3 regions of the Pectobacterium wasabiae CFBP 3304 genome follow, and region 1 is predicted to be linked to each of the others. Evidence: predicted binding sites of a transcription regulator. Region 1 holds the regulator's gene; each other region holds the start of a gene.

What was found. Region 1 encodes PhoB, which activates phosphate uptake and scavenging genes when phosphate is short. Its sites were predicted from a motif close to CTGTCATAAAACTGNCNNAT; they were not measured.
Region 2: a site for PhoB is predicted at 4,223-4,242, ahead of glpT (glycerol-3-phosphate transporter). Genes of this name have one in related genera too.
Region 3: a site for PhoB is predicted at 9,037-9,056, ahead of A7983_RS12540 (esterase-like activity of phytase family protein). Genes of this name have one in related genera too.

What each region holds. Positions count from the first base shown of each region.
Region 1 is NZ_CP015750.1:3,139,615-3,149,977, reverse strand. Features, by position in the region: gene A7983_RS14205 (cobalamin-independent methionine synthase II family protein) at 1-707, opposite strand, end outside; gene A7983_RS14200 (PstS family phosphate ABC transporter substrate-binding protein) at 950-1,888, opposite strand; gene phoR (phosphate regulon sensor histidine kinase PhoR) at 1,904-3,226, opposite strand; gene phoB (phosphate response regulator transcription factor PhoB) at 3,254-3,943, opposite strand; gene sbcD (exonuclease subunit SbcD) at 4,238-5,464, shown strand; gene A7983_RS14180 (AAA family ATPase) at 5,461-9,144, shown strand; gene mak (fructokinase) at 9,148-10,059, opposite strand; gene rdgC (recombination-associated protein RdgC) at 10,349-10,363, shown strand, end outside.
Region 2 is NZ_CP015750.1:1,298,973-1,309,335, forward strand. Features, by position in the region: gene glpC (anaerobic glycerol-3-phosphate dehydrogenase subunit GlpC) at 1-1,101, opposite strand, end outside; gene glpB (glycerol-3-phosphate dehydrogenase subunit GlpB) at 1,098-2,360, opposite strand; gene glpA (anaerobic glycerol-3-phosphate dehydrogenase subunit A) at 2,350-4,020, opposite strand; gene glpT (glycerol-3-phosphate transporter) at 4,341-5,690, shown strand; gene yigL (sugar/pyridoxal phosphate phosphatase YigL) at 5,789-6,589, opposite strand; gene pldB (lysophospholipase L2) at 6,638-7,675, opposite strand; gene rhtB (homoserine/homoserine lactone efflux protein) at 7,808-8,428, shown strand; gene rhtC (threonine export protein RhtC) at 8,501-9,124, opposite strand; gene recQ (ATP-dependent DNA helicase RecQ) at 9,168-10,363, opposite strand, start outside.
Region 3 is NZ_CP015750.1:2,762,102-2,772,464, forward strand. Features, by position in the region: gene A7983_RS12510 (mannitol dehydrogenase family protein) at 1-1,443, shown strand, start outside; gene yiaK (3-dehydro-L-gulonate 2-dehydrogenase) at 1,975-3,000, shown strand; gene A7983_RS12520 (C4-dicarboxylate TRAP transporter substrate-binding protein) at 3,589-4,617, shown strand; gene A7983_RS12525 (TRAP transporter small permease) at 4,682-5,161, shown strand; gene A7983_RS12530 (TRAP transporter large permease) at 5,158-6,441, shown strand; gene A7983_RS12535 (GntR family transcriptional regulator) at 6,746-7,432, shown strand; gene A7983_RS12540 (esterase-like activity of phytase family protein) at 7,616-8,977, opposite strand; gene A7983_RS12545 (multidrug efflux MFS transporter) at 9,121-10,314, opposite strand.

The DNA.
Region 1 (10,363 bases):
ACCAGATCGGCAGGTTTATCAGCCAAGGCTTTGTTCAGGACATCAGCATAGGTCCGAGCCAGTTGGTCTGGATCTTCGCCACGCTCACGGATCTGACGTTTTTGATCGTCAGAGCACAGGTAGGCCCACACGGTGTCATCCAATTGCAGGAAGCGGCAGCCAGCGTCATAAAATGCGTGGATCGCGTCGCGCCAGGTTTGCGCCAAATCGTCGAAGTAGGCGGCCAGATCGGGGTAAACCGTCGCATCAATCGCTTTTCGTCCACCGCGAAAATGCATCACGCTAGGGCTAGGAATCGTCATTTTAGCGACGGCATCGCCAGAAATGCTGTTCAGGTAGCGAAAATGGTCGAGCATCGGGTGCTGAGGGTTAAAACTCACTTTATCCACGACACGAATCGCATGGGATTTGGTCTGAATGCCGTTGAATTGAATACCGTGGTCAGCTTCATAGCGCTCTACGCCGTGCAAATCAGCAAAGAAGTCAAAGTGCCACCAGGAACGACGCAACTCACCATCCGTCACTATCTGCAAGCCAGCTTCACGCTGCTTTTCTACCACCCGCAGAATCTCACGATCTTCAATGTTGCGCAGCGCGGCAGCATCAATCTCGCCTGCTTGATGCTGAAGACGTGCCTGCTTAATCGCTGCTGGACGCAAGAAACTGCCGACGATATCGGCACGGAAAGGGGATAAGGTATTCGCCATCTGTCGCTCCTGACATGTTGCCAGCACTCGTCTTCAAGAAAGAAGCGTACTGACATATAGTTTCAATGTGAAATATTTGCCCAGAGGGATAGTTACATTTAATCTTATTTAGCCATCTGGACGTCTAAATTTAACAATATCGTGTCACGTGGCGAATCGCAGGGCAATAGAAGAATTTTCACGGCACGTGAATAAAATTCATGTTCCGTGAAAATAGCGCAAATCCATGATGAGAAGAAAAGTTATTCAGGCAGACCAATCTGCTGACGCGCCTGACGACGCGTTTCTTCCGGCAGCGGCAGATAGCCATCTTGATTCACCAACGATTGTCCCGTTTCGGACAGCACGCGTGCCAAAAATGCCGCCGTCAGTGCTTCCAGCGGTTGTCCGGGTGCTTTGTTGACATAGATATAGAGATAACGGGTGTAGGGATATAAACCGCTGCGGATGTTTTCAGTCGAAGGGGAAATGTAGTCGGTGCCTTGTGCGGCTAACGGCAACATCTTCACACCGCTGGTACGAAAACCCACGCTGGCATAACCGATCGCATCCGTTGATGCTGCAACCGCCTGCACAACGGATGCCGAACTAGGTAATTCATTAACTTGAGGAAGGAAGTCACCGCGGCATAGTGCTTTTTGTTTAAAGAATCCATAGGTTCCCGAGGCAGAATTTCGCCCATAGCGCAGTAACGTGCGTTTCTCCCAACTACCGCGTAAGCCGAGGTCACCCCACTGTTTTATCGGTTGCTGGTTACCACAGCGTTGCGTAATCGAAAAAATGGCGTCCAACTGTGACAAGTTCAGCCCAGACAGAGGGTTATCCTGATTCACCAGCACGACAAGCGCATCCATCGCCACCGGCACCGCCAGCGGTGGATAACCGTAGTGCTGAACAAACGCCTCAATTTCGCTGGCCTTCATCGCCCTACTCATCGGCCCGAGTTGTGCGGCACCCGACGCCAGAGACGTCGGCGCAGACGATGAACCAGCAGCCTGAATCTGTAAATTCACGTTCGGATAATGCTGGCTGAAATCCGTCGCCCAAAAGGCCATCAGGTTAGCCAGCGTATCCGACCCCGCGCTGGAGAGGTTACCCGCCAGCATTTGACGAGGTTGCGCGGAGCAAAATGCGCTAAGCAGCAGTAAAAAAGCGCCCGCAATACGTATGGCGGATATCATGAATAACGTTTTCCGTCAGGCCGAAGGTTTCGCCATATTTTCAGCCACAGAGGTAGGGACAATCAACCGATTTGGCAACGTAAAGACAAAACGCGATCCCAGGCCGTCCTCGCTCATGATCTCCAGACGGGAATCATGATGGCTGAGCGCGTGCTTAACAATCGCCAGCCCCAGCCCGCTACCGCCCGTCTGTCGCGAACGCGCCTTATCCACGCGATAAAAACGTTCAGTCAGGCGTGGCAAGTGCTCGGCTGCAATCCCCGGCCCGTTATCGCTGACCTGAAATTGCGCCCCCTGTGGGATCTTCTGCCAACAGACTTCGATACGCGTTCCCTCCGGCGTATGGTTGACCGCGTTATACACCAGATTGGATACCGCGCTGCGCAGTTGTTCCTCGTTACCAAACACCCGGAGATTTTCATTCACACGAAAGACGATCTCATGCCGCCCCTGACTCAAGGTCTGCGCTTCACGCTGCAATACGCGTAGCATCAACGGAATATCGACTTTTTCATTCAGATCGATTGCCGTCGCTGCTTCAATCCGGGACAGGGTAAGCAACTGTTTGACCAGCCCGTCCATGCGCCGGGTCTGTTCCTGCATGGTATTCAACGCCTTCCCGCGCAGCGCCGCATCCAGCGTTTCTTCTTGCATCATTTCCAGATAGCCCTGTAACACCGTCAGCGGGGTTCGCAACTCATGGCTCACATTGGCAAAAAAGTTACGTCTTGCGCCTTCAAGCTGGTGCATTTGCGTAATATCGCGCACCACCATTAGCAGTTGCCCTTCGGAATAGGGCATCACGCGGAATTCAACATGATGAGAATTATTCAACTGCAACGTGAGAGGACGGCTAAAATCTTGCCCTTTCATGTAATTAGTGAATTCAGGATAGCGCAATAAGTTGAGGATATTCTGACCGTTATCTTCCGGCCAGCGGAAATTGAGCAGATGCTGCGCCAGGTGATTACACCAGAAGATCGTCCCCTCTTCGGTGGTGATCACCACCGCATCCGGCAAGGATTCGGCACCACTACGAAACCGTTTGATCAGCAGCGCCAGCTCCCGACGTCGGCGTCGATTACGCAACTGCATCTGATAGAGCCCGTAAAACAGCGGCTCCCAGCTCCAGCGGCCAGGCGGTGGCGTCATGCTGCGGTCAACCCACAGCCAATAAGAGAGTTTAAGCTGGTTATAAAAATTCCAGCAGAGTAGGCCTAATACGGCAACCAGCAGAAACCAGGGCAGATAGCCAAAAATCAGCCCCAGCAATAAAGCGGGCAAACAAAAAAAAGCTAGCTCCAATGCCAGCCTTTTCCAGGATAAACGTTCTAGCACGTTAGTGTTTCTCCGGTCACGCTCACCTCAGTAACGCGTTGAAAAACGGTAGCCCGTTCCCCGAACGGTTTGCACCATTTTGTCATGCCCGCTGGTTTCCAGCGCTTTACGCAGGCGACGAATATGGACGTCGACAGTACGATCCTCAACATAAACGTTAGTGCCCCACACGTGATTCAGCAACTGTTCCCGGCTATAAACACGTTCAGGATGTGTCATGAAGAAATGCAGCAGTTTAAATTCCGTCGGACCCATGTCCAACGCGTGCTCTTCGGTCGTCACGCGATGAGAGGAAGGATCGAGGCTCAGACCACGCATTTCAATCACTTCTTCCACCGCCATCGGTGAAATTCGGCGCATCACTGCTTTAATGCGCGCCACCAGCTCCTTAGGCGAAAACGGCTTGGTAATGTAATCATCCGCTCCCACTTCAAGCCCGCGCACGCGGTCTTCTTCTTCGCCACGCGCGGTCAACATCATTACCGGAATATCACGCGTCAGCGCTTCGCGCTTCATATGCTTGATGAATTGCAGGCCCGATCCTCCTGGCAGCATCCAGTCCAATAACACCAGCTCTGGGAACGGCTCCGACAGTTGCGTTACCGCGCTGTCATAATCTTCGGCTTCCACTGGTTGGTACCCATTTTGTTCCAGTACAAAGCAGACCATTTCACGAATTGGTGCTTCATCTTCCACGACTAATATGCGTTTTGCCATTGTTAATCCTGTCGTTAATCATCGTCGCTGTTAGCAGGCGAAAGGCATTATGCGTCAGTTTTATGACAGATTTATGAAAAACAAACCTCCCTCGTCGCACGATGTTACAGTGCGTACATCCGATTTTTCGAACCGCTTTCCAAACTCGCGATCCCAGCGCGACAGCCATCATCCCTGCTATATATAATCATGGCATTACGATGACAAAACACCATAGCAACGATGCACCGTGCCACATAATGGATAATGATAACGTCATCCAACGCCACGCGGCATGAAGATCGAGAGAACACGATGCGCATTATCCACACCGCCGATTGGCATTTAGGGCAATATTTTTATACCAAAAGTCGCGCTGCTGAACATCAGGCGTTTCTTCACTGGCTTATCACTCAGGTGGATCAACATCAGGTCGATGCCATTATAGTGGCTGGCGATATCTTCGATAACGGCTCGCCCCCCAGCTATGCGCGAGAAATGTATTATAGCTTCGTAGTGGAACTACAGCGCACAGGCTGCCAACTCATCGTTCTCGGCGGCAACCACGACTCGGTCTCGGTGCTGAACGAATCGCGCGATTTGCTGGCCTGTCTGAACACGCGGGTGATTGCCTGCGCCAGCGACGATCTCGCCCAACAGGTGCTTCTGCTGGAAAACCGCCAGCAGCAGCCCGGTGCCCTGCTCTGCGCCATTCCCTATTTGCGCCCACGTGATGTGCTAACCAGCAAAGCCGGACAATCCGGTGATGAAAAACAGCTAGCGCTACAGGAAGCGATTACCGCGCACTATCAGCAGTGTTATCAACTGGCTTGCCAAAAGCGCGATGCCCTTGGCCTGCCACTACCGATTATTGCAACCGGGCATCTGACGACGATTGGCGCAACCGCCTCAGAATCCGTGCGCGATATCTACATTGGCACACTTGATGCTTTCCCTGCTCAGGCTTTCCCCCCTGCGGATTATATCGCGTTGGGGCATATTCACCGCCCGCAACGCGTAACCAAAAGTGATCACATTCGCTATAGCGGATCCCCAATCCCACTGAGTTTTGATGAGCTCGGCAGCGAGAAATCCGTTTGTCTGGTCAGTTTTATACCCGATGCACCGCCGAAGATAGACACGCTGCCTATTCCCGTGACTCAACCGATGCAGTTGATTAAAGGCAGCCTGAGCGATATTGAACAGCAACTGGCCACCTTCCAGAACTATCTGGGCGATAAGCCCATGTGGTTGGATATCGAGCTCAGCACGCAGGATTATCTGAGCGACATGCAAAAACGCATTCAGGCGATGACCGAACACCTGCCCGTTGAGGTACTTCTGCTACGCCGCACGCGCGAACAGCGTTTGCAGGCCATTACCCGTCAGGACAAGGAAACGCTGAACGAATTAAGCGTACATGACGTTTTTGAACGTCGTCTGGCAACGGAAAAAGACATGGAAGACGGTCGCCAACAGCGCGTTCGCACGCTGTTTAATCAGGTTATTAATGAACTAGAAAATAGCGAACCTGCCAAATGAAAATTCTCAGTCTGCGCTTAAAGAACCTCAACGCGCTGAAAGGCGAATGGAAGATCGACTTCACACAAGAGCCATTTTCCAGCAACGGCTTGTTTGCCATTACTGGCCCAACCGGAGCAGGAAAAACCACGCTGCTGGATGCCATTTGTCTGGCGCTATACCACGAAACGCCTCGCTTGGGTCTGCTTTCTGCCAGCCAAAATGATCTAATGACCCGCAACACAGCAGAGTGTCTCGCCGAGGTAGAATTTGAGGTTAAAGGCGTGGGATACCGCGCCTTCTGGAGCCAACGTCGGGCAAGAAATATCCCAGACGGCAATTTACAGTCCCCCAAAGCCGAGCTTGCTCTTATTGAAGGCGGCAAGATTCTGTGTGAAAAGCTCAATGATAAGAAGGAGATGATCACACAGCTCACAGGGTTAGACTTTGGCCGTTTCACGCGTTCTATGATGCTATCGCAGGGGCAGTTTGCCGCCTTCCTTAACGCGAAAGCCGACGACCGGGCGGAACTGCTGGAAGAGCTAACCGGCACGGACATTTACGGCCTGATTTCCGAGCGCGTCTATGACAAGCACAAACAGGCAAACATCGCGTTGAGCACGCTACAGGCACGCGCATCAGGTATTCAGTTGTTGACCGATGAGCAGCGCCAGCAGGTGGAAGTCCAGCTTGCCGAACTGACTCAGCATGAGCAACAGGGCAACATTGAGCGTGAGCAAGCACTGACTACGCTGCGCTGGTTTGAGCAACTGACGCAGCAGCAAACGCAACTAACCAACACGCAGGCGCAACACGCGAGCGCCGAATCCGCCATTCAGCAGGCCAAGCCGCAACTCGATAGGCTAGCCAACAGCGAACCGGCAGAAAAACTGAGACCGTTACATCAGGAACGAGAACGTTATCGACAGGAATCCCTTGCGCTCGCTCAACAGATTGAACAACTGGCAGGGGAGCAGGCCTCTGGGCACACTGCGCTGACAACGTTACGCCAGCAGGAAGAGAAAGCAGAGCAGGACGTTATTCAGCACAAACAGATACAACAGCAACAAGAGTTGTTGATCAATGAACAGGTTGTACCGCTTGACCATCGTATTGCCACGCAGGAGCAACAAAAAGCCCAGCAGCAGGACGAAGTGGCAAAAATGCAAATTCGTCTGCGTGCCGATGAAAACAAGCAAACGCAGATAGCGGCGGAACAACAGCAGGCCAAACAACTGCTTGAACAGATTCAAGCTTATCGCCAGCAACACGCACATCATCAGCAGTGGGGAGAACAACTTCCTCTGTGGCGCACACAGTTTCGACAATTGCGCCAGCTTCAGGACGAGCAGCAGAAGCTGAGCCAAAAGCAGACGCAACATGCCGAACAAGCGGCAGCGCTCCAACAGGCGGCAGCAACGTTGACGGCACAGCAGCGTGAACAACAAACGGTCGTTGATGCAGCCCGCCAGCAATTCATACAACACGATGAGACACGGAAAAATCAGGAAGCGCATCAGCCGCTTGCAGCCCTGCATCAGCGGTTTAATCAACTCATCGATCAACGAGCCGCACGCCGACAGCTCGCAACAGCCAGCGACCAGTTCCAGCGCCTTCATCCCCGTAAGCAGCAGCACTTCGCCAGACAAAGTGAGATACAGGGGCTTATCAACCAATCAGAAATATTACGAAAACAGCAGCAGTCCGATCATGAGCAGCGCAGCCAGCATCTGGCCGATCTGGAAACACTGTACCGGCAGGAAGAACGTATCGTTAGGCTGGAAGCCGAAAGGCAGCGGCTACAGGCCGGAGAAGCGTGCCCACTGTGCGGCTCAACCGAGCATCCGGCGATTGAACGCTATCAGGCGTTACAACCGTCTGAAACCCAAAAGCGCCTGACGGCACGACAGCAGGACGTGAAACAGTTAACAACGGCGTTGGCGAATACGACCGCACAACTAGCCTCGCTGGAGCAGCAGCGGGAACAGTTGCAACAGGAAATCGCACAACTCGATAGCGAACATCAAATCCTGCGGCAACAGTGGCAAGATGTCAGTGAGCGCTTACAAGTTAACTACACGCTGGAACAGCAGAATGAAACCTCAGCCTGGCTTACGCAACGCGAGACCGAAGAGCAGGACATTCGACAGCACATTACCGCACACGAGCAGTTGCAAAAACAGTGGCAGGAAAGTAAGGATTCACTGACGGTTGCAGAAGCATTACAGCGGGAACTGGATCAGAAAGTCGTGCTGAATACCCAGCAGCAAACCTCGCTAAACGATACGCAGGCAGACACCGTTCAGTCGCAGCAAAATACGCAGCAACGGCTCGCTCAGCACACTCAGGAAATCACACAGACGCTGGCAAACACGAGCCTGCCTCTGCCGGAAGCCGCTGCACAGGATGACTGGCTGGCACAGCGCGACAGCGAGTGGCAAATTTGGAAAGCCAAAGAACAGGATCAATCCCGCTTAATTCCCCTGTTAGCCACGCTGGAAAGCGATCTTCAGTATCTGAGCCACAGCGTGACCGAGACAACGCAGCAATTACAGGTACAGCAACAGCAACTGGAACAGTGCACCGTTCTGCTCAATACGAATCAGCAGGAACGACTGGCGCTTTTCGGCGACAGGCAAATCGCCGCAGTACGCGAACAGCTACAACGAACTAGCCAGCAATATGATAATGCGCTCCGGTTAGCCCAATTAGCACGTCAGCAGGCTGAAACCACGTTGAGCCGCCTGACGGGAGAACTGGCCAGCACGCAACAGCAGTATGAGCAGAGCACACATCAACGAGAGAATGTGACCGAACGCTTTAGTCAGGCTTTACAGCAGAGCGCTTTCACTGATGAAACGACCTTCCTGAATGCGCTGCTTGCCGAGCAGGAACGACAGACCTTGCAGGCATGGAAGGAAACGCTGTATCAGAGTTTGCAGCAGGCAACAGCACTTCACCAGCAGGCTGAACGGGAGCTGCTCGCCCATCAACAAAAGCGACCAATTTCTCTGCTGGAAGATGCCACACAAGAAGCAGTGCAGCAGCAGTTGGCAACGCTGGATGAAACGCTGCATTTCACTGTGCGACAGCAGGGAGAAATGCAGCGTCAACTGAACGACGATCGACAACAGCGTCAAAATCAGCAGGATTTGCTCAATGAGATCGCCCAAAGTCAGCAAAAGTATGACGACTGGAGCTGTCTTAATACGCTCATCGGCTCACAAAGCGGACATAAATTCCGTAAGTTTGCTCAAGGGCTCACCTTGGATCATCTGGTTTATCTCGCCAATCTACAGCTCTCCCGTCTGCACGGACGCTATATGTTGAAGCGAAAACCCGGTGACGATCTGGAACTGCTGGTGGTGGATACCTGGCAAGCGGACGCCGAACGCGATACGCGCACGCTGTCCGGCGGCGAGAGCTTTCTGGTGAGTCTATCGCTGGCGCTGGCGTTATCCGACCTGGTCAGCCATAAAGCCAGCATCGACTCTCTATTTCTGGATGAAGGCTTCGGCACGCTAGATGCCGAGACGCTGGATATCGCGCTGGATGCGCTGGATAACCTGAACGCCTCTGGCAAAACCATCGGCGTCATTAGCCATGTCGACGCCATGAAGGAGCGTATTCCGGTACAGATCAAAGTGCAGAAAGTCAACGGTCTGGGCGTCAGCAAGCTAGCGCCGCAGTACGCCGTGTAGCCATTACTTCGTCTTTGGCCAAAGCCAGGCGGCTCCGCGCACCCCGCTGGAGTCGCCGTGTATGGCCTGACGCACAGGCGTTTCGCACTCACCGCCGAAGATCCATGGTTTGATCTTTTCCGGCACGGTCTGGTAAAGGCGAGAAACATTGCTCATTCCACCTCCCAGCACCACGATATCAGGGTCGAGCAGGTTGATCACATGCGCCAGCGATTTTGCCAGACGATGTTCATAGCGCTGTAATGCCAGTTCGGCGATGGGATCGCCCTGCTCCGCTAAGGCAATAATTGCCTCCCCTTTGTGCGGCTGGCCGCTCAGGCTCTGATAATCCCGCGCAAATCCCGTACCGGAAATAAAGGATTCAATGCAGCCGGACTTGCCGCAGTAGCAGGGAACCGTCTGCCGATAGCGTATCTCATCGTCATCCATCCAGGGCAGCGGATTATGTCCCCACTCACCCGCAATACCGTTGCCGCCGACGTGAGCCTGGCCGTTCAGCGCAATCCCCGATCCACAGCCAGTGCCGATAATCACTGCGAAGACGGTCTGCTTCCCGGCTCCGGCACCATCAACCGCTTCTGAAACCGCAAAACAGTTCGCATCATTGGCGACCCGCACGGGGCGATTCAATAGTGCAGCAAGATCAAGATCCAGCGCCTGACCATTGAGCCAGGTGGAGTTGGCATTTTTTACCTTGCCGGTAAACGGCGACAGCGTACCGGGGATCCCCACGCCGACACTGCTGTGGCAGCCCGTCGCTTTTTCGGCCCTCTCCACCAGCGTGACGATAGTCCGCAGGGTTTCCGGATAATCATTTCTTGGCGTCGGCATACGCTGCCGAAAACGTTCATTCCCCTCGTCATCCAGCGCAATGACTTCTGTTTTCGTCCCGCCCAGATCGATACCGATTCTCATGATGTCTCCCCACGTGTGGTAAATAGGCCCGCGTAAGTTTGCTACCGACCTGAAAACGTTTTTATTTATAGATAGATACCCTAAATAATTCGAGTAGCGTAGCCAACGCACATGCAGCTTGAAGTATGGCGGGTATAACCAGAGAAACCAATCAACTGCAATCCAAAACGTGATAGGTATTCCTCTGAATCCGGGTATTTTATTCCACATTACGGCTTCGAATTCGTTATCATGCGCGCAACATTACAAACCCGCGTGCAAACCTGCGCGCCCAGTCAGGGATAACACCATGTTGTGGTTTAAA
Region 2 (10,363 bases), 1.8 Mb from region 1:
ATCAACCCCGCTTTCTTCAATCTGCTGGAACAGCGGAGCGCCAATGCCTTGCGAGGTGGCATAATTCTCTTTCTTAAAGCCGTAGGTGCCCGCAATACCGCAGCACTGGGAATCCAGCATCACCAGTTCAAGACCGGGGATGCGTTGCAGCAGCGCTAAGGTATACGCCGTCCAGCCCATCCGTTCCAGGTGGCAGGGCGTATGATAGGCCACCCGCAGCGGCAATTTACGCAGCGGCAGCGTTCGCCCTTCTTCTTCCAACAGACGATAGAGTTGCCGCGTCACCAGTTCGATACCATCGCGCACGTGCCCATTGTCCACACCCAGCAGATGCGGATACTCATCCCGCAGCGTGAACGTACAACTGGATGACGTCGCAACCACTGGAAGAGACTTATGATTGATCGCCTCATCCAGCGACGTAATATTCGCGTGCGCCTGCTTTCTGGCCTTGTCGTGAAAACCATTGGCAATCAGCGGCACACCGCAGCACTTCTCTTTATTCAGCAACTGAACGCCAATACCCATCGCGTTAAAGACCTGAACCAGATCTTTACCTAACTGTGGATGGTTGTAGTTCACATAGCAGCCGTGGAAATACGCGACCTGCTCATCATAGGCCCGTTGCTTTGCAGCCTGCTGGCGATACCAGCGCCGGAAAGTACCGAACGAATATTTCGGCAACTGGCGACGATGGTCGATTTTCAACGCTTTATCCAACAACTGGCGCACCGGTTTCAGGCTGGTAGCCGTATTGACCAATGGCGCAAACGGCGTAGCAATCGATCCCATGAGGTCGGTATGGCTCAGAATGGCATCGCGCAGCGTCGGCTTATGAGTACTGTGTACCGCTTTCGCACGCTGAATGATGTCGCCGATTTTGACATCCGACGGACACGCAACTTCACAGCGTTTGCAGTTGGTGCAGTATTTCAGCGCATCATCATACAAAGCCGGATCTTTGCGCCGCAGGCGCTCGCCATCCGGCCCAGCCTGTTTCGGGCCAGGATAGAGCGGGTTCACGCGCGAAACCGGACAGTACGTGGTACAGACCGTACACTTGATGCAATCTTCAAAACTGTTGTCGCTAAGCAGGCTCATAGATTGCCCTCCTTCAAAATCTGTTCGGCAACATGGAGCGCACTGAGCAAGGAAACCCCTGCGCCACATCCCTGCACAATGGGGTCGAAACCTTCCAGCACCGCGCCAATCGCATACAGATTGTTGACCGTTTTTCCCCCGATACGCGGATGCAGATGTTCATCGACAATCGCACCAAATTGCATATAAGGTTGCGGCGCAAACACGTCCTGCTGGCTCCAATCCTCGCGCTGCTCAGCAAACCGAACATCCAGCCCAAAGACGGGTTCGGTCACCCGATCGAACTGTGTCACCAGCCCGTTACTGAAGAAACTTCCGCTCGCCAATACCGCATGCTTCGCCCGCAGCGGAATATCGCGATGATGGTGGCTATGGACTGCGATCTCCTGCGGCGACAGTGATGCGCGCACCGCGCGATCGCCCGGCATCACCATGCCGCCCAGTTGGCGAAAACGCTGTGACAGCGCCTGATGTAACCGTAGCCCGAGTACCGACGGCGGTAATGTCGGTAACAACAGCACCGGTTTACCTAACGCATCAGCCAGTTCACGCACGATCTCAGGGCGATCTAGCCCCAGACAGGCAGGCATGATGATGGCGTCGTTACCGTGGGCCAGAAGCGATAACTCTTCCACCAGCGCCGCGCGATTTTCCGGTCGATCAAGCACACGGGCGATATTTACCGCACGGAATTCGCTGGGGTTTTGACGTAACCGATCCAGCACGGGCAGCTTGAGTTCATCACTGCGTGCCGCGATCCCCTGCGTCTGAAGCGTACCGGCCACAATACGAGACTGAAAATCCAGAAAGCCTTCAATACCGGCAATGAGTGGGTTGTCGCCAAAACGGGAATCCGGCAGGCCACGTGTGACGCCGTCCACCGGGCTCAGCCAGCATGCGCGAAATTTACCTAACGGCGTCATACGCCAGTGATTGTGCCGATGGTCGCCCAACAGGGTGATATTGCTGCGCTCCAGCAACGCTTCCACCTGTGGTAGCAAGGCCGATACCGCTGCCGCGCCCATACGGGAATAAGGATGATGAGGAGCCTGACGCGCCAGCGCATCCAGCGCCTCAAGCGGCTGGTTAACGGGCTGCCCGTCAGGAAGATGGGAAAGTAAATCCAGTGCACCGGACGAAAAATGCAGTGCATTCTGCCCAGCGCTGACAATCGCGCAGCGTTTTCCCTGCTCCGATAACCGAATACCGCAGGTCAGCCCCGCCAGCCCGCCGCCGATAATCACAACATCATAGCGCATGACGATCCTCCTGACTGTCGCTGGCCGTCAGACCGCACAATCCCTGATAAATCCAACTGGTAAACTCGCTTTCGCGCAGCGCATTGCCCCACGCAATCGGGCGAATCCCTTTCCAGCGTTCGTTCAAAAATTGACTGAGCTGCGTGAGCGACTGTTCCGGCGTCGCGGTGCCCAGACGGCATAGCAGACCTGCCGCACGGCAGGCGCACAATTCACCCTGACAGGTGCCCATACCAACACGAGTACGCCGACGCAAATCAATCAGGTTATTCACCTGCAACGATTCCACTGCGTAGCGCACTTCTCCCGCCGTCACGGCCTCACATTCACACACCAGGCTGCGATCCAGACGTTCACCGGACAGCATTCTTCCAGCGCGTTCACCGTGGCGGTAAATCGCCGAACCGCGCAGCGGCGCAGAGAGCGGTTTTGCCGCAGGATAAGCAGATAAAGCATGAGGGGCGGTTTTCACCTCCTCCAGCGATTCAGAACCGGGCAGCGGCGTCTGTGCCGTCGAGCAAGCGACGTTATGACCCAGCTTTTTGCAGATAGCGTCCGTCACCCATTCCGCCATCAGGCGATAGGTCATCAGCTTGCCGCCGGTGATAGTAATAAACCCCTCCAGCCCGTCACGGCTGGCATGGTCAAGCAGCACAATGCCGCGACTCACGCTACGCCCGCTAGGATCGCTATCGTTGGCAACCAGCGGGCGAACGCCCGCATAGGCACGTAGAATTCGCGTGCTTGCCAGCGACGGCGCCAACATTGAGCCTTCCCGCATCAGCGTTTCCACTTCAGCAGGCGTCACCAGCATATTGTCGATTTGATCGTAGTCGATGTGGGTTGAGGTGGTGCCAATCAGCGAAATGGTATCGCCCGGCACCAGAATGTCGGCATCTGCCGGTTTACGACAGCGGTTGATCACCATGTTGTTAATGCGGTGCCCAAGAATCAGCAGCGCACCTTTTGCCGGGAACATGCGCACGCGCAGATCGGCATATTCCGCAATGTGTTGTCCCCAAATACCACCCGCGTTGACCACCACCTGCGCATATATTTCTGTTTCTACACCTTTTTTATGGTCGAAAACGCGCACGCCGGTAATACGATCGCCCTGACGAATCAGCCCAATGACCTCATGATAGGTTAGAACTTCCGCGCCATGCTCGCAGGCATCGATCATGTTGGCCGCCGTCAGGCGAAAAGGATCGACAGAGCCATCCGGCACGCGAACCGCACCAATCAACGTCGGATTTGCCGCAGGCTCCAGCCGTAGCGCTTCCTGCGGGTCTATTGCCTGCGCGCCAATCCCTGCCTGCTGGCAAGCGGTAATGAACTGCGTCTGCCAGCCGAGATCGTCTTCCGGCAAGGTGATAAACAGACCGTCGGTTGGCTCAATGCAATGGCGGGCGATCCGCCGGAGGATCTGGTTCTCTTCAATACATTCGCGGGCAGACTCACCATCGGTTACCGCATAGCGGGCACCGCTGTGTAATAAGCCGTGATTACGCCCGGTCGCTCCGGTCGCAATATCATAACGTTCAAGCAACAGGCAGCGCAGCCCACGCAGGGCACAATCCCGTGCCGTACCCGCCCCCGTCGCACCACCGCCGATGACAACCACGTCAGTTTCACGCCAGTTCCCAGTATTTTGCTTCATGTTCTCGCTCCAGGCGGAGGATATAGAGGGTATGTATGTTGCTATTGGGACACAAAAAGGAGGGTTAATGTTTGATAAAGAGCAAAAACGAACACTAAACGAAAATAAATGAGAGTTTAAAAACAATAAGTGTGATTTACATCACTAAAACCACACTGTGGAATTTTCCGATTCTGTTAACATGAGCGCAAAAATCGTCACAGTTTCATAAAAGTGTAACATTAGCGTCATGAATCACACTCATTTGCACGCTATCCCCTTACAATAACGTTCGTAATAGAACAAAAAAGCTATCGTTTTTTTTCGCATTGGAGATATCTATGCTGAGTATTTTTAGGCCCGCCGCCCACCAGCCACGCGTGTCGCAGGATCGTGTCGATCCCCTCTATCGTCGCCTACGCTGGCAGATTTTCATGGGGATCTTTTTTGGCTACGCCGCCTACTATCTGGTACGCAAAAACTTCACACTGGCAATGCCTTATCTGATTGAACAGGGCTTCTCGCGCGGTGACCTTGGCTTTGCGCTGTCCGGTATCTCCATCGCCTACGGCTTTTCCAAATTCATCATGGGTTCGGTATCTGACCGTTCGAACCCACGGGTTTTCCTACCTGCCGGTCTGATTCTGGCGGCTGCCGTCATGCTATTCATGGGCTTCGTACCGTGGGCAACCTCCAGCATTGCAGTCATGTTCGTCTTACTGTTCCTGTGCGGCTGGTTCCAGGGAATGGGCTGGCCACCGTGCGGACGCACCATGGTTCACTGGTGGTCACAAAAAGAACGTGGCGGCATCGTGTCCGTATGGAACTGCGCGCATAACGTCGGTGGCGGGCTTCCACCTCTGCTGTTCCTGCTGGGTATGGCCTGGTTTAACGACTGGAAAGCCGCACTCTACATGCCAGCCTTCGCCGCCATTCTGGTTGCACTCATCGCATTTGCCCTAATGCGTGATACCCCGCAATCCTGTGGTCTACCGTCAGTTGAAGAGTACAAAAACGACTATCCGGTTGATTACAATGAAAAAGATGAAGAAGAACTGACAGCTAAGCAGATCTTCATGCAGTACGTTTTCCCGAACAAACTGCTGTGGTACATCGCTATCGCCAACGTCTTCGTTTACCTGCTGCGTTACGGCATCCTCGACTGGTCACCGACTTACCTGAAAGAAGTTAAACACTTCGCACTGGATAAATCGTCCTGGGCTTACTTCCTGTACGAATATGCGGGTATTCCAGGCACGCTGCTGTGCGGCTGGATGTCCGACAAAGTGTTCAAAGGTAACCGTGGGGCAACGGGCGTGTTCTTCATGGTACTTGTCACCATCGCCACCATCGTTTACTGGATGAACCCAGCCGGTAATCCGGGTGTGGATATGGCGTGTATGATCGTCATCGGCTTCCTGATTTACGGCCCAGTGATGCTGATTGGTCTGCACGCACTGGAACTGGCACCGAAGAAAGCAGCCGGTACCGCAGCGGGCTTCACTGGCCTGTTCGGCTACCTCGGTGGCTCCGTTGCCGCCAGCGCCATCGTTGGCTATACCGTTGACTTCTTCGGTTGGGACGGCGGCTTTATGGTGATGATCGGCGGCAGCATTATGGCTGTGCTTCTACTGATTGTTGTTATGCTGAATGAGAAAAAGCATAAAGCAGAGCTAGCCAACCGCGCCTAACATTTGACGTGTGTTTTATGCGCGGCGTACTTGCTACGCCGCGCATCATCCAACCCCACCGCCTCACCCAGCACGTCGAGATCGTCCTTGGCGATGGATTACTTCAGAAACAGGTCTCGCAGGTAATTCGGCACCGCGCTGTCTGCATTAGAACCAATCACTTCGCGATCTGGCAGTAAATCCTTCAGGCGCTGATGCGCATTCTGCATGACGCAACCTTTACCCGCCATCGACAGCATTTCGTAGTCGTTCATGCCATCGCCAAACGCCACGCACTCTTTGAGCGAGAAGCCGATAATCTTCGCGACCTGCTCTAGCGCATGGCCTTTAGACACGCCGCCCGCCATTACTTCCAGACAACTGAGCGTCGAAAAGCTCACGTTGACCCGATCGCCCCAACGCGCGTTGATCGCTTCTTCCAACGGCAACAGTTGTTCGTGAGAATCGCAGGTAAAGAACACTTTGCTGATGCCATCGGTCTCAAGCAGTGTGGGTTCAAACAGCTTGTATTTAAAGATCGACTCTTTGAAGAAACGCTCTTCTTCAGCACGTGGACGGTTCATAAACCAGTCGTCGTCACGGTAAACGTGCGTCAGCATATCGGGGTTCGTGTGTACGACACTGTAGAGGTCGCGGGCAATGTCCTGATCCAGATTGTGGCTGAAAATCAGCTCGCCCTGCGAGTTGTGAACACGCGCGCCATTCGAGGTAATCATAAACGCGCTGATACCGAGATTATCGCGGATCTGCGCGACATCCATGTGGTGCCGTCCGGTAGCGAACACAAAGTGAATCCCTTTCTCCGTCAGCAGCCGGAGGGTTTCTTTCGCATACGGGGACAGCGAATGGTCAGGTGACAGCAGTGTGCCATCTAAATCGGACGCAACAACATGGTACATAACGATGAGATCTCACTTCTGGTGTAGTGGCGGCACGCGCCGCAAAAATTAATGATAACGCGCAAAGTGCGAAAAAATCAGCGCAAATGCCTGAGCGCGGAGGTGATCTGTTTCAAAGAGAATTTCATGCCGCGCACCGCAGATAACCTGTAAAACGCCGTCAACATTGGCGTTACCGTTCTGCGCCAGTGCCTGACAAAACGTATTCTGACTACGGTTATCTACCACGCGATCTTCCTGCGCCTGCAATAGCAGAAGCGGCGTGGTGATGGCGCTAGCCTGTGACAGCAACTGCTTTCCCACCAGTAGCGCCTCGCGCACCCAATGGTAAGTCGGCCCACCTACGCGCAAATCCGGCGAATCCGCATAAAAGCGAATACTGCGCTGGTAGCGCTCACGGCTGTGCGTCAGCACATTCATCCGATAAGGCAAAGGGCGCCACTGTCCGGTGCCGATCGCGTAATAATCACGTATCGCCGGGCGACGCTCCGCCCAATCGACAATCCATCCAGCCACACAGTGCGGAAGCGGTAAATGAATACCAAACATCGGCGCACACAGTGCCACCGCATCAAACGTCGCGGGTTGGCGAGCCAGAAGCTGTGCCAGAATCGCACCGCCCATGGAATGGGCTAACGCAAACCGTCGGGTATATCGCTTAACGTCAATGTGTTGCTGGCACAGCGTTTCGGCATCATCGACATAATCACTGAAGCGCAGCACGTGTCCACGGTGGCGGTCTTGCAACATCCGTCCAGATCGCCCTTGCCCACGGTGATCCATGATGAGCACATCATAGCCGCGATGAAAAAGATCGTAAGCCACTTCGCTGTATTTAACATAGCTTTCGATACGGCCTGAAAAGACAACAACAATCTTGTCATGCTGGGGCGCGGTAAAACGAACAAACCGGATTGGCACAGCATCCACGCCAGAGAATTCGCCCTCTTCGCGCTGACGCCAGAAATCCAGTAATTCTCCGGTAGCAAACGCGGCAAACTGCGCTTCTCGCGTCAGCAGACTGGTCATTAACGATTCAGGCGTTAACCGTTCCGACGCAAACAACGTATTGGGGCGTTGGATCATCACACTTCTCCGGTGACGCAGGGAAAACAAAGCTAGCGGAAGAACATGACAAGCAGTAGAGCACAAGCGTATTGTGACACAAAAAACAGACAGACTCTCGTAATACAGAACGTGGTTCAGGAGCCGTATTTCATGACATTGGATTGGTGGTTAACCTACTTACTCACAACGCTTATTCTCAGTCTTTCACCCGGTTCGGGTGCCATCAATACCATGAGCACCGGCATCAGCCACGGTTATCGCGGCGCAGCAGCCTCCATCTGTGGCTTACAGGTTGGAATATCCATTGATATCGTTCTGGTTGGCATCGGGTTGGGTGCACTGCTTAATCAGTCCGTGCTGGCTTTTGAGCTTCTAAAATGGCTGGGCGCGGCTTATCTGATCTGGTTGGGCATTCAGCAGTGGCGTGCTGCTGGCGCACTCGACCTTCAGGCGCTTGCCAGCACCATGCCGCGTCGTAAGCTCTTTAAACGAGCGATACTGGTGAACCTGACCAACCCGAAAAGTATTGTGTTTCTGGCAGCACTGTTTCCGCAGTTCATCATCCCCCATCAACCGCAGGCCGCACAGTATCTGGTGCTGGGCATCACCACCATTGTGGTCGATATTATCGTGATGATTGGCTACGCTGCACTGGCTACGCGCATCGCAGGATGGCTGAAAGGTCCACGACAAATGAAGACGCTTAACCGAGTATTCGGCTCGCTGTTCATGCTGGTCGGCGCGCTACTCGCCACGGCGAGAAAAGCCTGATTAAAGCAGCGCGCCGTATCGGATCGCAACGCGCTGTTATTACTCTGGGAGAGACATTCTCACCGAGAAAGGTTAGCGAGAGAAAATCAGGTGCAGGCCAAAACCGGTAAACAACACGCCCGCCACGCCATCCACCCATTTAGCCAGACGCTGATAGCCACGACGTATGGTCGGTAGGGCGAAAACCATCGCAACCAGACTGAACCAGATCAGCGTTTCAATCGAGATCAGCGCAAACAGCCCCCAACGCGCCCCACTGCCGACGCTGTCGCCGACAAACAGCGAAAACACGCTGCCGAAATAGATCAGCGCCTTTGGGTTAGCCAGATTCGTCAGCAGCCCACGCATAAAAGTTTTGCCACGCTGCGGCAATACCACCGCCGTTTCCTGCGTGGTTTCCAACTGCGCTTTACGCCGCGCCGAGCGCAGCATCTGCCAGCCCATCCAGCACAGATACAGCCCACCGCCAACGGTAATTGCCGTATGCAGCCAGGCCATTTTTTGCAACAGCAGGTGCAGCCCCAACAGTGCGATAGCCGCCCAGACCACAACGCCCAGAGAAATACCCAGCACGCCCATCATCGCTTCACGGCGGGAACGACTGGCCGCCGTTTGTGAAACGAAAAAGAAATCCGGCCCCGGGCTCATCAGTGCAATGAAATGCACCAGCGCCACCGTCAGAAATAGCATCAGCATGTTGGTTTTCCTGTTTGTTAAATACACTCAGACAAGACGAGCATCACTCGTCATCATTATCGACATGATCGCGGATCATGTTCATGAAAGGTGCACCAAAACGTTCGAGTTTGCGGTGTCCTACCCCGTTGATATTCAACAACTCACCCGCGGTGATCGGCATCAGTTCCGCCATCTCCAGCAGCGTCGCATCGCTGAACACCACGTAAGGTGGAATATTATCTTCATCCGCAATGGATTTACGCAGTTTGCGCAATTTGGCAAACAGCTTGCGGTCGTAATTTCCGCCGTAAGATTTTTGATTCGCTCGGGGTTTCAGGTTAATCACACGCGGCACAGCCAGTTGCAGCGGCATTTCACCCCGCAATACTGGACGCGCAGATTCGGTAAGCTGTACGGCAGAATGCATCGTAATGTTCTGGTTCAACAAACCCAGATGAATCAATTGGCGCAGCACGCTGACCCAATGTTCCTGCGATTTGTCTTTACCAATACCGTAGACCGGTAGTTTGTCATGGCCGAAGTCACGAATACGCTGGTTATTCGCACCGCGCAGCACCTCAACAATATACCCCAGACCAAAACGCTGCCCGACTCGGTATACGCAGGAGAGCGCCTTTTGCGCTTCAACCAACCCGTCGTAACGCTTCGGCGGATCGAGACAAACATCGCAGTTACCGCAGGCCTCTTGGCGTCCCTCACCGAAATAGTTCAGTAACACCAGACGGCGGCAGGTCTGCGCCTCGGCAAACGCGCCCATCGCATTGAGCTTATGACGTTCAATATCCAACTGCGGTCCGGCGGGTTTCTCTTCCAGACAACGGCGCAGCCACGCCATATCCGCCGGATCGTAGAACAGCGCGGCTTCGGCAGCGAGGCCATCACGCCCGGCACGTCCCGTTTCCTGATAGTAGGATTCGATGTTGCGCGGAATATCAAAATGCACCACAAACCGCACGTTAGGCTTGTTGATGCCCATACCAAAGGCGACGGTTGCAACCACGACTTGAAGATCGTCACGCAGGAACGCTTCCTGCACTTGAGCGCGCCGCTCATTGTCCAACCCGGCGTGATATGCCCCTGCGCTCAGCCCACGAGCCTGCAAACGCGCGCTGATGTCTTCCACGCGGGAGCGGCTATTACAGTAAATGATGCCACTTTTTCCGCGCTGCCCCTGCACGAACATCCAGAGCTGGTCGAGCGGTTTGAACTTCTCCACCAGCGTGTAGCGAATATTCG
Region 3 (10,363 bases), 380 kb from region 1:
GTAAAACCGGGAACGCTCGTCCCCACTTATGCACGTTCACAGCTAAAAACACGTATTGCGCATATTGGCTTTGGCGCATTCCACCGGGCGCACCAGGCAGTCTGCGCCGATAAACTGGCGGCGGAGCAGGGCAGCGATTGGGGTTATTGCGAAATTAACCTGATCGGTGGTGAGCAGCAGATCGAGGCCATTCGTCAGCAGGATTTGCTGTGGTCGGTTTCCGAAATGGCGGACAGTGGCTGGAATAGCCGGGTCATCGGCGTGGCGACGTGCGCACTGCATGCGGAAGTCGAGGGTATCGAGGCGGTGCTGGAGGCGTTAAGCGCGCCGGATATCTCCATCGTGTCGATTACCGTAACGGAGAAAGGCTATTGCCACCATCCGGCGACGGGGCAGTTGAATAGTGAACATCCGCTGATTTGCCACGATCTGGCGTTACCCGCAGAACCACGCTCCCTGCCCGGTGTGATTCTAGCTGCCATCAAACGCAGACGGGAACGTCAGCTACCGGCATTCAGCGTGATGTCCTGCGACAATATGCCAGAGAACGGACACGTTACGCGCAACGTTATCGTACAGTTGGCCGAGAAGCAGGATGTCGAACTGGCGCGCTGGATTGAACAGCACGTCACCTTTCCCTCCACCATGGTGGACCGGATTGTGCCCGCCATTACCGAAGAAACGCTGGAGACGATCCAAGTACAACTCGGCGTTGCCGATCCGGCTGGAGTCGCCTGTGAGCCGTTCTTCCAGTGGGTGATTGAGGATAACTTTGTTAACGGCCGTCCCGCATGGGAAAAAACGGGTGCGGAGCTGGTGCAGGACGTGCTGCCGTTTGAGGAAATGAAGTTGCGTATGCTCAACGGCAGCCACTCGTTCCTCGCGTATCTCGGCTATCTCGCTGGCTATCAACACATCAGCGAGTGCATGCAGGATGATGCGCTGGTCGCGGCGGCACACCACCTAATGCTGCGTGAACAGGCACCGACGCTGCGTACACAGGGGGTCGATCTCGCCGCCTATGCGGATGCGCTGCTGGATCGCTATCGCAACCGGGCGCTAAAACACCGCACCTGGCAGATTGCGATGGACGGTTCGCAAAAGCTGCCGCAGCGGATGCTGGATTCGATCCGCTGGCATTTGGCACAGGGTAGCCGTTTTGATGCGCTGTCGCTCGGTGTGGCGGGGTGGATGCGCTATGTCGGCGGTATCGATGAACAGGGGCAACCGATTGAAATCAGCGATCCGCTGAAAGAGGCGATCGCTGAAACGGTGCAAAACAGTATGGAAGGGGAAAGCCGAGTTGCGGCGCTGCTGACGCTGACGGCGATTTTCGGTGAGGATTTACCGAAGGACCCTGTCTTTGTAGAGGCGGTAACGCAGCATTATCTGGCGCTGTTAGAAAAAGGCGTGAAGGAGATGTTGCAAGCGGCAGTCTGGTAACCGTAAAAAATGCGGTAGCCGCTGAATACGTTGGCTATCGCGACCATGTAGGGCAAGGGGAATGTTTACTCCCTTGCTCTACTTATCTCTATTCCTCCTCGCCATGATTGCGGTCACCATGACACTTGCCATGTTAAGCCTGTAACACTGGCGGAAAATTCGCCGTAAATCGATTTATTGCCGAACAACCAGTCCGGCGTGGTTTCCTCTGTTTGCTGTGGCCTCATCTTTTTTACCCCCGAATGTCACCCTTTTGATGTATTTCTGCTCCGCCTTGAGCTTTAGATAAATGTTGCAAATGTTAATAATTGTGAGGCGATTCAAGTTATCAATATTGCTGTACTTGTATGGTAGTAGGCGTTAGCAAAGTTGTCTGTTAGGAAGGGTAAGTTACGTGAAACGCGTTCTCAGGGAGAAAAAGCGATAAGTAAACTCGAACAAAGCCCGAGAGCTTGTTGCCACGTGGTTTTAGCTATCCAGTCATGGTGATGTTCATCGTGGCATGTTGGTCTGCAGAGTGAGATAAAAAATATGCAAAGAATTAGTTTTGATGTCATGAAAGCGACAGTAAAGAATGCATTCCTGAATGCGGGATTAAGTGAGCAAAAAGCAGATGTTTGCGCGCAAATTCACACGGAGTCCAGTTGTGATGGCGTCTACTCGCATGGCTTAAATCGCGTATCTCGGTTTATTGACTACGTCAAAAAAGGTTGGATCGATATTCAAGCTGAGCCTACTCAGGTTAAGTCATTGGGCGTGATGGAGATCTATGATGGTAACCAGGGGATTGGTATCACTAACGCTTTGTTTGCGGTTGAAAAAGCGGCGGAGATAGCGCGTGAAAATGGCATAGGGGTTGTTGCTTTACGTAATACCACGCACTGGATGCGCGGCGGAGCATACGGTTGGAAAGCCGCGGAAAAAGGTCTTGCCGCAATTTGTTGGACGAATACAGAATCGTGTATGCCTGCGTGGGGAGCAAAAAATACCCGCTTAGGCAATAACCCTTTTGTCATGGCTGTGCCGAGAGAAAAAGGGCCGATCGTATTAGATATGGCCATGTCGCAATATTCATACGGCAAATTGCAGGTTACGCGGCTTAAAAATGAACGTTTGCCATTCCCCGGTGGTTTCGATCAGCAAGGACATTTAACCGATGAGCCGGGACCCATTGAACAATCTATGCGCATCCTCCCTACCGGATACTGGAAAGGTTCTGGGATGGCAGTTTTGTTAGATGCGATGGCGGCGTTATTGTCTGCGGGTCACCCGACAAATGAGATCGATAACATTGGTAAAGGCAGTTGTACCGGAGCCAGCCAGATTTTTATTGTTTTCGATCCCGCCCAACTTGGCGGCTGTGAATTTAGCGATCGCATGGCTGATAGTGTGGCAGATTACGTTAAGTCATCAATGCCGGCAGAAGGTAAAAACGAAGTTTATTACCCCGGAGAAAATTCAGCTAAAAATCGAAAAGAAAACCTTGTCAAAGGCATTCCCGTTGATGATGGGGTATGGGCTGAAGTCGTTAAGCTGGCGCAAGAGGTGAATAACTGATCGTTGGTAATATTCTGCAACTCGATAGAAGCCGTGCTGAATTACCTGAGGCAATCTATAAGGTTTTAGTTCGATTACACAGTCCGTCCGCAAGGTTGTGGCGAAAGTGCCGCTTGAGCTTATAAATTAAAAAGAGAGGTTCAGTAATATGATATTTCGTTATTATTGAATGACAACATTAAACGTTGATTTTATGAACCAAATTTTCTCATCTCCTTCACTTAAATCCTAATAGGAAAGTGATGGGCTTATTATTACATTCAGATTTTAACATAATTTAAGTCTTTGTGATAAACATCGCAAAATAATTACGTGGCGATAAAAAACGGCGCTTACTTGTATGGTAATGGTGTGCAGTGTTTTTTTATTATTAATGGCATAGTGTGATTATGAATGAAGCATAAGTTAAGTTTGATTGATAAGTGAAATTTAACCAACTGATATTTAAGGATGAACAAACATTAATTAAGACTCGGGGAGTTATTTTTCTAATGCCTTGGCGGAAAAATATTTTACCCATCGATATGTTAAAAATAGCAGGGCTGGTATTTTTACATGCGTAACTTTTCCTTTGGAGAATAGAGAGATATGTCAAAATATACCTTAAGTTTCGAAATGAAATATTTTTATGTTCTAACATCGGGGATAGGTAGAAAAATAGCACTTGCTTCATTGCTTTCTCTTTTTGCCTTATCTCCTGTTGCTGCTAAAACCTATGATTTCAACTTGAGCACTGCGTTAGCGCCAGACGATCCTATTTATGCAGGATTTAAAGAATTTAAGAAAAATGTTGAAAAACGCACGGATAAAAAAGTGCGAGTGCGGTTATTCCCAAGTGGTCAATTGGGGGCTGATGGGGAGTTGATTCAGCAGGCTCAGGTAGGAAGCAATGTTGGCGTTCTTACCGATGGCGGTAGGCTGGCGCAATTTGTGCCAGAGTTGGCAATACTAAATGCACCCTTCTTATTGTCAGATTATGAGCAAGCCTCAAAATTTGTCGCAACTCCCCTATTTAAAGGATGGGAATCACAGTTACAGGATAAATCAGGTTTGGTCAGCCTTTCATTCAACTGGTATCAAGGTTCTCGTATGATGATTACGAAAAAACCTTTCACGCAGCCGGCTGATTTAAAAGGTGTCAGAGTAAGAGTACCTGATGCCCCTATCGTTATCGAAACAATCAACTGTATGGGAGCCTCACCAACACCTATGGCGTGGTCCGAAGTTTATTCTGCCATTCAGACAGGTGTAGTGGATGCCGCCGAAGCGCACCCAACGGCGTTATACGGTTCTAAGCTCAATGAGGTGGCTAAATATATTACTAAAACCAATCACTACCACTTAATGACGTCAATTATTGTTGGCAGTAAATGGTTTAGCCAACTTCCCGAAGAATATCAGAAGATTCTTCATGAGGAATCTTATAATGCAGGCGCATTCGCATCCCAAAAAATTATAGAGCAAAGTAATATCGTTTTAGAAAAAATGACAAAAAGCGGTGCTAAAGTGGAAGAGATCGATCTCAGTCCTTTTATTACCGCCTGTGCTAATACACCCGCTAAACTTGGATTAGAATCCGCGCGTGATAGTTTGAAAGCCGCGTTGGGTACCCAATAAATTAGCTTAATTACCTCTGTGCCGCTCCCGCCTTTATGGCGGGGCGTTGTGTGAGATATTGCAGATGAAAACACTGATTAAAATAGAAATAGCCATTGCAAAAATTATGTTTATCATCATGGTGATACTTATTTTGGTTGCGGCTATTGGACGAGCAGTGGGGTATCCACTGATTTGGTCTATAGAGATATCCATGGTTTTATTCGCTTGGGTAAGTATGTTCGCTATCCATTATTCTCAAGCCAGTCAACGCAATATGGGAATTGACTTTCTATTGAAGCGGTTGCCTGAAAAATTACAAAGTGCAATAGATTATATTAATAGGATTTTGATTATATCATTTCTTTGCTTTGGGACTTACTCCGGGTATCTTTTTGCCTGGGATACTCGAGCCCATGTATTACCTATTTCCGAGATGAACCATGTTTTCTTAAGTGCAGCAGTTCCGACAGGATGTTTGTTAATAATGTTTACCTGTGTTGAGCAACTGATTGATAAAGTTAAATCCAGTCGAGCATTATCTGTTAGAGGTGATTTACTATGATATGGTTGACCGGTGTATTATTTATTGTTTTTATGTTGATGGGCATGCCTGTAGGATTTGTTATTGCCCTATCAAGTTTGGCCTATTTCTTTACGTCAGATTTTCTACCGCTTGGTATCGCTTTTCAAAAGTTTGCAGCGCCGACACAGTCATTTCCGATGATTGCAGTTCCTCTGTTTATCCTGGTTGGAAATTTACTGACACGAACAGGTATTACTGAGCGTTTATTAGATTTTGCTCGTCTACTGACCGGCTGGATGATTGGTGGACTGGCGCAAATTAACGTATTGCTCGCGATGCTGATGGGCGGGGTTGCCGGTTCGGCGGTTGCTGATGCGTCCATGCAGTCGCGTATGCTCGGGTTCTCTATGATCGATCGGGGCTATCCACGGGCTTATACGGCAGTTGTTATCGCTTTTGCGTCATTGATCACGGCTACGTTACCCCCAAGTATCTTGTTAATTTTATTTGGATTTGTGGGGAACGTTTCTATTGGTAAATTATTCCTTGCGGGCATTATTCCAGGCTTTTTGCTGACGATAACCCTGATGATAACGAATTACATCATGGCTCGTCGTATGAAAATCCAACCAGAAATGTTGTCAAAGCCGACGTTCAAAGAGGTTATGGTGAGCTTTCGCCGCGGTTTTTGGGCGCTGATGTTCCCCGTTATTCTCATTGTAGTGATTCGTTTAGGACTGTTTACTACTTCAGAAGCAGGGGCATTTATTGTTCTCTACGCCATTATTATTGGTGGTTTGGTTTATAAAGAACTAACTTGGCAAGGGATGCTTGATACGCTGACTGAAACGCTAAGCGATCTTGGTATTGTCATGCTCTTGGTTATGGCTGCCTTTATTTTGGGGCATATCAGCGTGTTGGACCAGTTGCCCCAGACAATGACTGAGTTCATTACTGAGTTTACAGAAAGCCCGACAGGTATCATGCTACTGATTTTTGCTTTGGTGCTCGTCATTGGTATGGTTTTGGATGCCAGTCCCCTGGTTCTATTGCTGACCCCAATATTATTGCCTATTGTGACAGAAATAGGTTATGACCCTATTCATTTCGGAATCATGTTCATTACCTTAACGTTATTGGGAGCGAATACGCCGCCAGTTGGTATTTGTATGTACACGGTCTGTGGGATTCTAAAATGTGATACCGTTGATTTTATGAAAGCTTCAGTACCCTACTTATTGGCGTTCATCGTTTTCGTCGCGGTATTATTTATCTTCCCGCAAACGGTAATGTTCTTGCCTAATTTGCTCATGCCGTAATTGACTCACGCCATCGTGTTATTGGTGTTTAATGATGTATTTTTAAATATGAGGTATGCGCTAAGCAAGCCGAATGTCGGTAGCAGTTAAACGAAACGCGTTTAGGGAACGACTGACTCCCGGCAAGAGGTATTCTGTTTCTCATTATCCTCCCACTGACTGGTGTGGGTGGGGGGATGAGAGAAGCTAGCGAATGTGCAGTTTGGTGTATAGCAGGTTAGTATGGCAGGCAGTAAGTATGGCGGGTATAGTCCTGAATTAACATGTATCATAAACGGTAAATTTCTTGGGTAAACACAGTGGCATGGATACGTCTTTTCAAATCAACAACAATGAACCAGTAAACCAGCAAATATATCGCGTACTGCGCAAAGACATTGTGGAATGCAATATTCCACCGGGCAAGTTGCTGTCTGAAAAAGAAATTTCTGTGCGTTTTGATGTTTCCCGCCAGCCAGTCAGAGAGGCTTTTATCAAGCTGGCCGAAGCCGGGTTGGTGCAGATCATGCCGCAGCGCGGTACGTTTGTGATGAAGATCTCCGAGCAGCGCGTGGCGGAGGCCCGTTTTATCCGTCAGGCGTTGGAATGTGCCATTGTGCGCCGGGCAGCCGAAATGGTGACGGATGAACAACTACTAACGCTAGAGCACAACTTACGCCGTCAGGAACTGGCCGCGCAGAATGAACAGGTGCGTGAGTTTCTTAGCCTCGATGACAGCTTCCATCAGCTTCTGACACAGGTTGCCAACTGTCCGCTGGCGTGGGAAACCATCGAGTCGATCAAAGCGACGATGGACCGCGTGCGTTTTCTCAGCCTGAGTCAGGTATCTCCCCCGCCAAGCCTGATCCAACAGCACTACCTGATTTTTAACGCTCTGAAAGCGCATGACCCCGATGCGGCGGAAAAAGCGATTCGTGAACACTTGCAGGAAATGATCTATTCAATCACGCCGATCGCACAACAGAATAGCGACTGGTTCGAGCACGCCTGAGCGCGTTGAAGAAGGGCTTCCACTTCGATCCTTTAGACAAGCTATTTCATTGGTATACCCTAAATAATTTGAGTTGCATGAAGGCGGCGACGCAGTGAATCCCCAGGAGCTTACATAAGTAAGTGACTGGGGTGAGTGAGGAAAGCCAACGCATATGCAGCTTGAAGAATGACGGGTATAAAGCTATTTCAGCGGCTGTGCCAGATGAATCAACCACAGCTCGTTGTCGGCTTCTGGCTTCTGCAATGGTTTGATTGCTAATGTTGTCTCGACCGCCTTGCCATCTCGCGTAAGTTTGCCGTCGGCCGTCGCCTGATAGTCGTCCGCCTTATCTTTTTCCTTCACGGGAGAGTGCAGCACGGATTGCAGGCCAAAATCGTTGTCATTGATGACGGCTAGCGTTTGCTTATCAACTAGCGCCAGGCCTTCCACTTTCTCCTGCTGCCAGCCGAGCTTACGCAGGTTAACTAACTCCTGCTTGTGCGCCAGCGTAATGCCGCGTTTTTCCAACTGCGCGGGATCGTCAAATTCTGGTGATTTCCCCTCGGCATCGAACGGCGTCAGATCGCTCGCCTTACTGAGATCGACCAGATAGATGCGGTTCTGCATCTGCTTGTCTTTATCCGCACCTTGCTCGACCAGCAGAATGCGCTGATTATCCAGTGCGACGATATCGCCGATCTTGGCATCTTTCGCTTTCTTATAGCTGTCGATGTTGATGGGATAACCCAGCATACGACTGGTTTGCGTTTCCGGGTTAAACATCACCAGACGCGTAAACTGCGCTTTGTTTTTGCTTTTACCATCGATATCCAATGTACTTTGCACGGCCATGACGATGGTGCCGTCCGGCAGGCGAGTCAGGCCTTCAAAACCGCGATTCGGCTGACGCCATTTGATGATATTTGGTAAGCCGCTGGCAACAGAGTGTTCATTACCCGTAGGCGTCGGCCCGAATTTTTGCAGGATTTTCCCGCTGGCATCAATATGGATCAGGAAAGGGCCGTATTCGTCACACAGCCAGAAACCGCCCTTGCCATCCGGCGTGATCCCTTCGGTGTCCAGCCCGCGCTGGCTGGTGCTGAGCGGTTGTAGCGCGTCGTTCAGTGCGACTTCGTTGGTGGTGCCGATAAAATCCGCAGGCAGGGGCAGGCCAGTGATATTGCCCTCAGCATCGTGCAGCGATCGAGGATTAATGGCTTCGGCGGCTTTCGCGCTAACCCGAATATCCATAATTAGCGGTGCAAAGTCGGGGCTAGCGAAGATCTTGGCCTCTTTTCCGTCAGACAGCGGTGCATCGGCATTTGGGCCGCGATCGGTGACGGTGGTGAACATCAGGTCATCTCCCTGTTTGCCCGTGAAATAGAGGCCAGAGCCAATACCAACCGGCAGGCCGTTGGGAAAGTCTTTGGCGAATTTTCCCTGATACGGGACATGATCGCCAGCCGGGAAGGTAACGATATAGCGCGTTACGCTTTCTCCTTCGGCTTGCGCGCTGAACGGCAGAAATCCGGCAACCAGCAGTGCTAACAATGTATGTTTCATGGGGGGCTCTTTTGATATGAGTCGATTTGACAGAAGTATCGTCGGAGCATAGATAATAGATATGTCAGTTCTGTGATCGCACTCCTGATTTTGCAAGGAAAGATGCGATTTTTATGGCATATCGTTGCTTAGGGAGGGGGGAGTTATCCTTTTCCCCTGGGTTTCCTGAAGACGAAAAAGAGTTGCAGCGTGTTGCATAGCACCAGAAAAGCGGTGACGACGAACACCCAGCGGAACCCCATCAGTGCGGACACGCCGGAGCCCATCAGCGGCCCCAACACGTTGCCCAGGTACATGAATGACTGGTTATAGCCAAAGATACGGCCTGTTACCTGCTGGCTGCTGTATTTGACTAATAGCGCCTGCACGGTTGGCATCAGTGCGCCATCGGCAAAGCCCAGCATGAAGCGCAGAATGCCAAGCTGTGTCGGACTCTGTACCATTGCCATAACCAAGAATAGCAGCACGCTGATCGCCAGCGCGGCGATCAGGACGCGATGTGCGCCAATCCGGTCACCTAAGCGGCCAAGACGCGGTGCCGATAGCAGCGCGGATACGCCGGGAATGGCGGCAATCACGCCGCTGATAAAGGCAATATTGTCCGTACCGGGAGCCAGATCGCGGATAAACAAGGTGAGAATGGGGCTGATGGAGCCGTTTGCCATTTGGATCATCATCGTCGTAATGAACAGGCAGATGATGAGCGTTGGATAAGGCAGCGAAGCAAAAACGGCTTTCCCGCTGAGCCGATTCTCTTTTGTGACCTTAACCACGCTCTCTTTAATCGCGAAAAGCGTAATCAGGAAACTGGTAAACAGCAGGCCGCCAGTGATGAAAAAGACGATGCGTAGCCCGATGTAATCGGCCATAAAGCCGCCAAATAAAGGGCCGAGGATGACACCAGCGATCTGCCCGGTTGATAGCATACCCAGCGCCCAACCGCTTTTTTCACGCGGAACCTGCGAGGCGATCAGCGCCATCGCGTTAGGAATGTAGCCGGAGGTCAGCCCCATTAACGAACGCAGGATGAACAACTGCCACACGTTGGTCGCCAACCCTTGCAACGACATCACGATCGCCATACCGAGTGCGGCGCGCAGCAGCATGAGCTTGCGGCCTTTACGGTCGGCGAGGCTTCCCCACAGTGGTGCCACAGCGGCAGAAATGAGAAAAGACGAACTGAAGATCAAACCAGACCACAGGCTCAGCGATTCGTGTGAATTAACACCGAGCTGCTCAATGTACAGCGGCAAGAAGGGCAGTATCTGGCTCATGGCCAACCCGGTGAAAAAGCATCCCAGCCAGGCAGAGAAGAGGTTAAGTTTCCAGGTTTCCATGTGGACGGAAGGGGCCTTCATCAGCGAATAACCAATAGCGAAATCGTGG